DNA from 2 places in the Citrobacter sp. ANG330 genome. Region 1 is predicted to be linked to the other one. Evidence: predicted binding sites of a transcription regulator. Region 1 holds the regulator's gene; the other holds the start of a gene.
What was found. Region 1 encodes PurR, which represses purine synthesis genes. Its sites were predicted from a motif close to CANGCAAACGTTTGCNTG; they were not measured.
Positions count from the first base shown of each region.

Region 2: the regulator PurR is predicted to act here: its motif matches at 2,243-2,260, upstream of gltS (sodium/glutamate symporter).

Region 1 is NZ_JASJUI010000002.1:70,294-74,627, reverse strand. Features, by position in the region: gene punC (purine nucleoside transporter PunC) at 1-996, opposite strand, end outside; gene punR (DNA-binding transcriptional activator PunR) at 1,109-2,041, shown strand; gene purR (HTH-type transcriptional repressor PurR) at 2,038-3,063, opposite strand; gene QNN88_RS06025 (YnhF family membrane protein) at 3,358-3,447, shown strand; gene QNN88_RS06020 (MFS transporter) at 3,557-4,334, shown strand, end outside.
Region 2 is NZ_JASJUI010000007.1:162,169-166,502, forward strand. Features, by position in the region: gene recG (ATP-dependent DNA helicase RecG) at 1-831, shown strand, start outside; gene gltS (sodium/glutamate symporter) at 877-2,082, opposite strand; gene xanP (xanthine/proton symporter XanP) at 2,312-3,703, shown strand; gene QNN88_RS16435 (AsmA family protein) at 3,825-4,334, shown strand, end outside.

The sequences.
Region 1 (4,334 bases):
GGCACGACCTGTCGCCTGCGGGAATGGGCGCAGCGCCTGAGCGACCACAATCGGGTAGATAGCCCCATTGGCTACCGCCATCACGCAGAAGGGGATCAGGATCTCTGCAAGCGTGATGTGATGGATAAAGCTTGCCGCCCAGGTTGCCACTACGCTCAGCGCATAGATAACTAGCAGCCAGGGCAGGAGCTGTTGACCCTGCCATTTTTGCAGTGCGGCGCGACAGCCGTAGCCACCCACCAGAAAAGCGATGGTCTGCGGCACATAGCTCAGTCCAATTACCGCCGGACTGTAGCCCATATCACTCAGAATAAATGGCGAACCGGTCAGCCATGCAAAGAAGCTGGCAGAACAGGCGGCGTAGATCAGGACGTTGCCACGGTACGCTTTTGCGCGCAGCAAGGTGGTGAAGGTCAGTTTGTCCTTGCTGTCGTCACGCGCCCGGGGGCTGGGTTTTAAAAACAGCGCAGGCACCATCAGCAGCAGCGTGATGAAAAATAGCGTGGCAAAGATCGCCTGCCAGGAAAGATGAGTCAGGATCCAGCTGCCTAATAAGGGCGCCAGTGCAGGGGACAGCCCGACCAGCGGCATTATCGTCGCGAAAATACGGTTAATTTTATGCGAAGGATAGTAATCAGTCACCAGCGCCTGCCAGATGACGGTCGCTGCACAGACACCCACCGCCTGAATAAAGCGCAGAACTAACAGGCCGGTTGCGCTTTCGACCCACAGCATACCCAGACTACCCAGGGCAAAGACAGACAGCCCCAGCAGCAGGATCGGTTTACGTCCGTAGCGATCTGAGAGCGGGCCCCACAGCAGTTGTGCGATGGCAAAACCCGCTAAAAACAGACTCAGGCTGGCGCTGACGGCAGATGCCGGTGTTTGCAGGTCAGATTGAATGGTGGCAAAAGCGGGCAAATACATGTCGGTCGCCAGAAAACCCAGCACGCTGAGTCCTGCCAGCCAGACTAAAAACCCTTTTCCAGGTTGCATAGTTGTTCTCTAATTTTTGATTAATCACACTGGCGCAGAGTGTAGGGAGTGAATTTCGGCTTGTGAAACGCTAATATTTGTTTATTGCATTCAAAAATTTTGTAGGCAGATTATGTGGTCAGAATATGCGCTGGAAGTGGTCGATGCCGTGGCGCGCAACGGGAGTTTCAGTTCCGCGGCCCAGGAGTTGCACCGGGTACCCTCGGCGGTCAGTTATACGGTTCGCCAGATGGAAGAGTGGCTGGCCGTCCCGCTTTTTGAACGCCGTCATCGTGATGTCGTGTTAACCCCGGCAGGCGCCTGGTTTTTGAAAGAAGGGCGTTCTGTCATCAAAAAAATGCAGATCACGCGCCAGCAGTGTCAGCAAATCGCCAATGGCTGGCGGGGGCAACTCCCCATCGCGGTGGATAACATCGTGCGCCCGGAACGCACGCGGCAATTGATCGTCGATTTCTATCGCCACTTTGATGACGTAGAGCTGCTGGTCTTTCAGGAAGTGTTCAATGGCGTCTGGGACGCGCTGTCAGATGGCAGGGTTGAACTCGCTATCGGTGCGACCCAGGCGATCCCGGTCGGCGGACGATATACCTTCCGCGATATGGGTAAACTGAGCTGGTGTTGTGTTGTTGCCAGCACACATCCACTGGCCGCCATGAGTGGACCCTTAAGCGATGATACGTTGCGCAACTGGCCGTCACTGGTGCTGGAAGATACTTCCCGCACTCTGCCGAAACGGGTGACCTGGCTGCTGGACAACCAGAAGCGGGTGGTGGTCCCGGATTGGGCATCCTCCGCAACCTGCATCAGCGCCGGACTTTGTATCGGCATGGTGCCGACACATTTTGCCAGGCCATATTTTAATAAAGGACAGTGGGTGGCGCTGAATCTGGAAAACCCCTTCCCGGATTCGGCCTGTTGCCTGACCTGGCAGCAGAACGATATGTCACCTGCGCTAATCTGGCTGCTGGATTATCTGGGAGATAGCGAAACGCTGAACAAAGAATGGTTGCGGGAGCCTGACGAGGCTCCCGCAGAAGAGGCTTAACGACGGTAATCGCGGAAGGGGCCATCGGCAACAGAGCGGCGCTCAACCAGACGCGGGTGAACTTCAATGGATTGTGACTCTTCACGTTTATTGACGATGCGGTCAAGCAACATGTTAAAGGCCGTCTCACCCAGTGAATCTTTCGGCTGGTGGATGGTGGTCAGAGCTGGCGTAAAGAAGCGGGCGTTGCGCACGTTGTCATAGCCTATCAGCGACACGTCCTGAGGGACGCGCAGACCCATTTCATCAGCGGCGCAAAGGGCACCCATTGCCATGACATCGCCACCGCAGAAAACCGCTGTCGGGCGATGCGCCTGTGACAGAATTTGCTGCATCGCACGGTAGCCGGATTCTGGTTCGAAGTCGCCTTGCACAATCCAGTTTTCAGGCACTTTAATCAGCGCTTCTTCCATCGCTTTCATAAAACCGGCCAGACGGCCTGCGCCGGTGTTGCGCTCCATCAGTCCCGGGATCACGCCAATTTCGCGATGTCCGCGTTCAATAAGGTAACGGCCAGCCATATAACCGCCCTCAAAGGCGTTATCAATCACGGTATCAGTGAAATCGGCTTTGGCCTCGCCCCAGTCCATCACAACCATCGGGATATGACGATACTCTTCCAGCATCGAGAGCAGAGGGGCGGGATATTCGGAACACATCACCAGCAGGCCATCCACGCGTTTTTGCGCCATCATGGACAGATAGGCACGTTGCTTTTCCAGGTTGTTCCAGACATTACCGAGGATCAGGGTATAGCCTTTCTGAAAGCAGTTTTTTTCAACTGCTTCAATAATTTCAGCAAAGTAGGGGGCTTCGCTGCTGGTCGCCAGCAACCCGATAGACTTGGTATGATTCACCTTCAGACTACGGGCTACCGCGCTGGGGGAATAGTGCAATTCTTTGATTGCCGCCCACACTGCATTGCGTGTTTCTTCAGCGACGAAACGCGTTTTGTTAATTACGTGTGATACGGTTGTAGTGGAAACGTTTGCGCGCTTCGCTACATCTTTAATTGTTGCCATTAAATCTCACTCCAGACCCAACCTGAACAGTCAAATATGCTAAGTAAACGTTTGCCTTTACTCATCCTGTGCGCAACGTCAGGGTTGCAGCATGCCGGGAAAACGCAACAGAGCATCAGGAAGGGGTCAATGGCCGGTACGCTAATCAAGTAAGCGTCGAATTTTGGCTGATCTTAACGAAAAGGGGAAGTATTAAAAGCACATATCACGCTAAATCGTGGGAGATTTTCGCACGCAAGTGTGCAAAAATGCGCTATATCACTTTTTGTGTGGGAATAAAAAGGAGAAAAGTTGATGAGCACCGATCTTAAATTTTCATTAGTAACTACGTTTATCGTTCTGGCTTTAATCGTTGCTGGCGGTCTGACAGCGGCACTGCATTGATTTCCCGTCGGGGGAGTCTCTGCTCCCTCGTCACTCCCGCCATATTGTTATTGAATCTGCAAAAGTCTTTTGTATTTTTGTTAACTTCTCTTTTTTTGTGATTGATGTCATGCTTTTGACTCTTAGTTACGCATCGCGCCTCGACGCGAAGAGCCGGAGTCATCACTGCATGAAAATTAATTATCCTTTACTGTCGCTGGCTATCGGCGCGTTCGGCATCGGTACGACCGAGTTTTCGCCAATGGGTCTGCTACCCGTCATCGCGCGTGGCGTCGATGTGTCTATTCCCGCAGCAGGTATGCTAATCAGCGCCTACGCTGTCGGTGTGATGGTCGGGGCACCGCTAATGACGCTGCTGTTGTCACATCGCGGACGTCGCAATGCGCTGATTTTTCTGATGGCTATCTTTACGCTTGGCAACGTGCTGTCGGCCATTTCCCCGGACTACACAACACTGATGCTGTCACGCATTTTGACCAGCCTTAACCACGGCGCGTTCTTTGGCCTGGGCTCCGTTGTGGCAGCCAGCGTGGTGCCGAAGCACAAGCAGGCCAGCGCGGTGGCGACCATGTTTATGGGGCTGACCATCGCCAATATTGGCGGCGTTCCGGCGGCAACCTGGCTGGGTGAGACCATCGGCTGGCGGATGTCGTTTATGGCAACGGCCGGTTTGGGCGTCATTTCGATGCTGAGTCTCTTTTTCTCGTTGCCGAAAGGTGGGGCTGGGGCACGTCCGGAGGTGAAAAAAGAGCTGGCGGTACTGATGCGTCCCCAGGTGCTTTCTGCTCTGCTTACCACGGTACTGGGGGCGGGGGCCATGTTTACGCTGTACACCTATATATCGCCAGTCCTGCAAAGCATCACTCATGCCACGCCGGCCTTTGTGA
Region 2 (4,334 bases), on a different contig from region 1:
GGTTTTCACCCGCATCAGCTCATTATGACCGCGACCCCTATCCCGCGTACGCTGGCGATGACCGCCTACGCAGATCTCGATACCTCTGTCATTGACGAGTTACCGCCCGGGCGTACGCCCGTCACAACGGTTGCTATTCCGGATACACGTCGCAGCGATATTATTGACCGCGTGCGCAACGCCTGTACGCAGGAAGGTCGCCAGGCCTACTGGGTCTGTACGCTGATTGAAGAATCTGATTTGTTAGAAGCGCAGGCCGCCGAGGCGACATGGGAAGAATTAAAACTCGCGCTACCAGAACTGAATGTGGGTCTGGTCCACGGACGCATGAAGCCGGCGGAAAAACAGGCGGTGATGGCGGCGTTTAAACAGGGCGAACTGCACCTGCTGGTCGCCACCACGGTAATTGAAGTCGGCGTAGATGTGCCGAATGCCAGCCTGATGATCATCGAAAATCCGGAGCGTCTTGGATTAGCACAGTTACACCAGTTGCGTGGGCGCGTCGGGCGTGGCGCGGTAGCCTCGCACTGCGTCCTGCTCTACAAATCGCCATTATCGAAAACGGCGCAGAAGCGATTGCAGGTACTGCGCGACAGCAGCGATGGCTTTGTGATTGCGCAAAAAGATCTCGAAATTCGTGGGCCGGGTGAGTTGCTGGGAACGCGGCAGACAGGTAATGCAGAATTTAAAGTCGCGGATTTACTGCGCGATCAAGCTATCATTCCGGAAGTTCAGCGTATTGCACGTCACATTCATGAACGTTATCCGCAACAGGCAAAAGCGTTAATCGAACGCTGGATGCCGGAAACAGAACGCTATTCTAACGCCTGATGGCGATGCAAAAGCGCGGTGGTTCATCACCACCGCACCTTCTCGTTATTGCGCAAAAATAGGTAACAGCAAATACAGCTTAATCACCAGTGCATTGACGATGTCGATAAAGAACGCCCCCACCATCGGTACCACCAGAAACGCCATATGGGAGGGACCAAAACGTTCGGTAATCGCCTGCATATTGGCAATCGCGGTTGGCGTCGCCCCCAGGCCAAAACCACAGTGTCCCGCCGCCAGCACGGCTGCATCGTAATTTTTGCCCATCATTCGCCAGGTGACAAATATCGCATACAGCGCCATAAAAATGGACTGTACAACGAGGATCGCCAGCATCGGCAGCGCCAGGGACGCCAGTTCCCACAGCTTCAGGCTCATCAACGCCATGGCCAGAAACAGCGACAGGCTGACGTTCCCGAGAACAGAGACTGCACGCTCAAACACGCGATAAAAACCTACCAGCGCCAGGCCGTTACTGACAATCACGCCGACAAACAACACGCAGACAAACGTGGGCAGTTCAAACACCGTTCCTGCCAGCAATTGCGCAACAATCCGGCCTACCGTCAGACAGATAGCAATAAGCGCAATGGTTTCGATCAGTACCAGAGAGGTGATCATGCGCCCGACGTCCGGTTTCTCAAACGCTGTCGGCACTTCCAGATCGTCCGGAATACCGTCCGGCGTAGTGGAGTGTTTGACCAGATAACGCGCTACAGGTCCACCAATCAGTCCACCAAGAACCAGACCGAAGGTGGCGCACGCCATCGCCACTTCCGTTGCGTTAGTAAAGCCGTAACGTTCGATAAACAACTTACTCCAGGCGGCGCCAGTACCGTGGCCCCCGGAGAGCGTGATCGAACCGGCAATTAGCCCCATCAGTGGATCGAGTCCCAGCAGGCTGGCCATCCCAATGCCGATAGCGTTTTGCATCAGCAGCAATCCCACCACGACGATCAGAAAAATCCCCACCACGCGACCACCAGCCCGTAGGCTGGCGATGTTGGCATTTAAACCGATGGTTGCGAAAAACGCCAACATCAGCGGGTCGCGCAACGTCATATCGAAATTCACTTCCCAGCCCATGCTCTTTTTCAGCACTAACAGGGCCAGCGCGACCAGCAACCCACCGGCAACCGGTTCTGGAATCGTGTATTTCTTGAGAAAGGAGACTGACTGAACCAGTTTACGCCCCAGCAGCAACGTCAGCGTTGCGGCAACGAGGGTTGATAAGGTATCGAGTTGAAACATACAAAGCTCCTTGAGTACGTCTGAATCAGTTACGCACGATGTCTTATTCCTGCGAAAATTTTTAGCTTTTAATGATAATTCGGCATGGATTTTAAGCAGAAAAAAGGGAAAAGTTATATAAAAATGTGATTTTATCTATTTTAAATATTAAGAATACCCACTCGCAAACGTTTGCTTTTACCATCTGGTCAGATAAAATGCCCGCTTTGCCACCACGGGATTATCACTGATGTCTGTTAACACCCTCGAGTCGGAAAATGCGCAACCGGTTGCGCAGACTCAAAACAGCGAACTGATTTATCGTCTTGAAGATCGCCCGCCGCTTCCACAAACGCTGTTTGCCGCCTGTCAGCATCTGCTGGCAATGTTCGTTGCGGTCATTACGCCGGCGCTGCTCATCTGTCAGGCGCTGGGGTTACCGGCTCAGGATACGCAACACATTATCAGCATGTCTCTGTTTGCCTCCGGCGTGGCCTCGATTATTCAAATTAAAGCATGGGGTCCGGTGGGTTCAGGATTGTTATCGATTCAGGGCACCAGTTTTAACTTTGTCGCGCCGCTGATTATGGGCGGTACCGCGCTGAAAACGGGTGGTGCAGATGTCCCGACCATGATGGCAGCGCTGTTTGGCACGCTGATGCTGGCGAGTTGTACGGAGATGGTAATCTCCCGCGTACTGCATCTTGCCCGTCGTATCATTACGCCGCTGGTGTCCGGCGTAGTGGTGATGATTATCGGCCTGTCGCTGATTCAGGTCGGCCTGACCTCCATCGGTGGCGGCTACGCCGCAATGAGCGACAACACCTTCGGTGCGCCGAAAAACCTGATGCTGGCGGGCGTGGTCCTGCTGCTGATCATTCTGCTCAACCGGCAACGCAACCCGTACCTGCGCGTGGCCTCTCTGGTGATCGCGATGGCCGCAGGCTACGCGCTGGCGTGGTTTATGGGCATGCTGCCGGAAAATACCGCACCAACCTCCGGGGATCTGATCATGGTGCCCACACCGTTGTATTACGGGTTGGGCATTGACTGGAACCTGCTGCTGCCGCTGATGCTGGTATTTATGATCACCTCGCTGGAAACCATCGGCGATATCACTGCGACGTCCGATGTCTCCGAACAGCCCGTCTCTGGCCCACTGTACATGAAGCGTCTGAAAGGCGGCGTGCTGGCAAACGGCCTGAACTCATTTGTCTCTGCGGTCTTTAATACCTTCCCGAACTCCTGTTTCGGGCAGAACAATGGGGTCATTCAGTTGACCGGCGTCGCCAGCCGTTACGTTGGTTTTGTGGTTGCGCTGATGTTGATCCTGCTCGGTCTGTTCCCGGCGGTGAGCGGCTTTGTACAGCATATTCCTGAGCCAGTACTCGGCGGGGCTACGCTGGTCATGTTCGGGACAATCGCGGCGTCTGGTGTGCGTATTGTTTCCCGCGAACCGCTGAACCGTCGTGCGATTTTGATTATTGCGCTGTCGCTGGCCGTCGGTCTTGGCGTCTCCCAACAGCCGCTGATCCTGCAGTTCGCGCCGGACTGGGTGAAAAATCTGCTCTCTTCCGGAATCGCTGCAGGCGGTATCACCGCTATCGTACTGAACCTGATTTTCCCGCCTGAAAAACAGTAAACGCTCCGCGACGGTGATTCCACTTCACCGTCGCTATCATACTCTTTCACGATTCCTGCCTTGAGGATTGTGCGTAAATCGTGCATAACTCAACTATGTGCCCTTCGCAGGATGGAAGACCATGAAATTTATTGGAAAGCTGATTCTCTACGTGCTGATTGCCCTTCTGGTGGTGATTCTCGGCCTCTATTTCCTGCTGCAAACACGCTGGGGTGCAGAACACGTCAGTGCCTGGATATCTGAGCACAGCGAGTATCGGTTGTCTTTTGAGGCGATGGACCATCGTTTTTCTTCTCCTTCGCATATCCTGCTGAAAAACGTCACCTTTGGACGCGACGGTCAACCTGCAACACTTGTGGCTAAAACGGTCGATATTGGCCTGAGCACTCGCCAACTGACCCATCCGCGATATGTCGATACGATCCTGCTACAAAACGGCACCCTGAATATTTCCCCTCATACAGCACCGTTACCCTTCCAGGCCGATCGCCTGCAGTTACAGGATATGGCGTTTAACAGCCCTGACAGCGAGTGGAATCTGAGCGCTCAGCGGGTAAATGGCGGCATCATCCCCTGGCTGCCAGAAGCCGGTAAAGTGCTTGGTAGTAAAGCCCAGATTCAACTCAGCGCC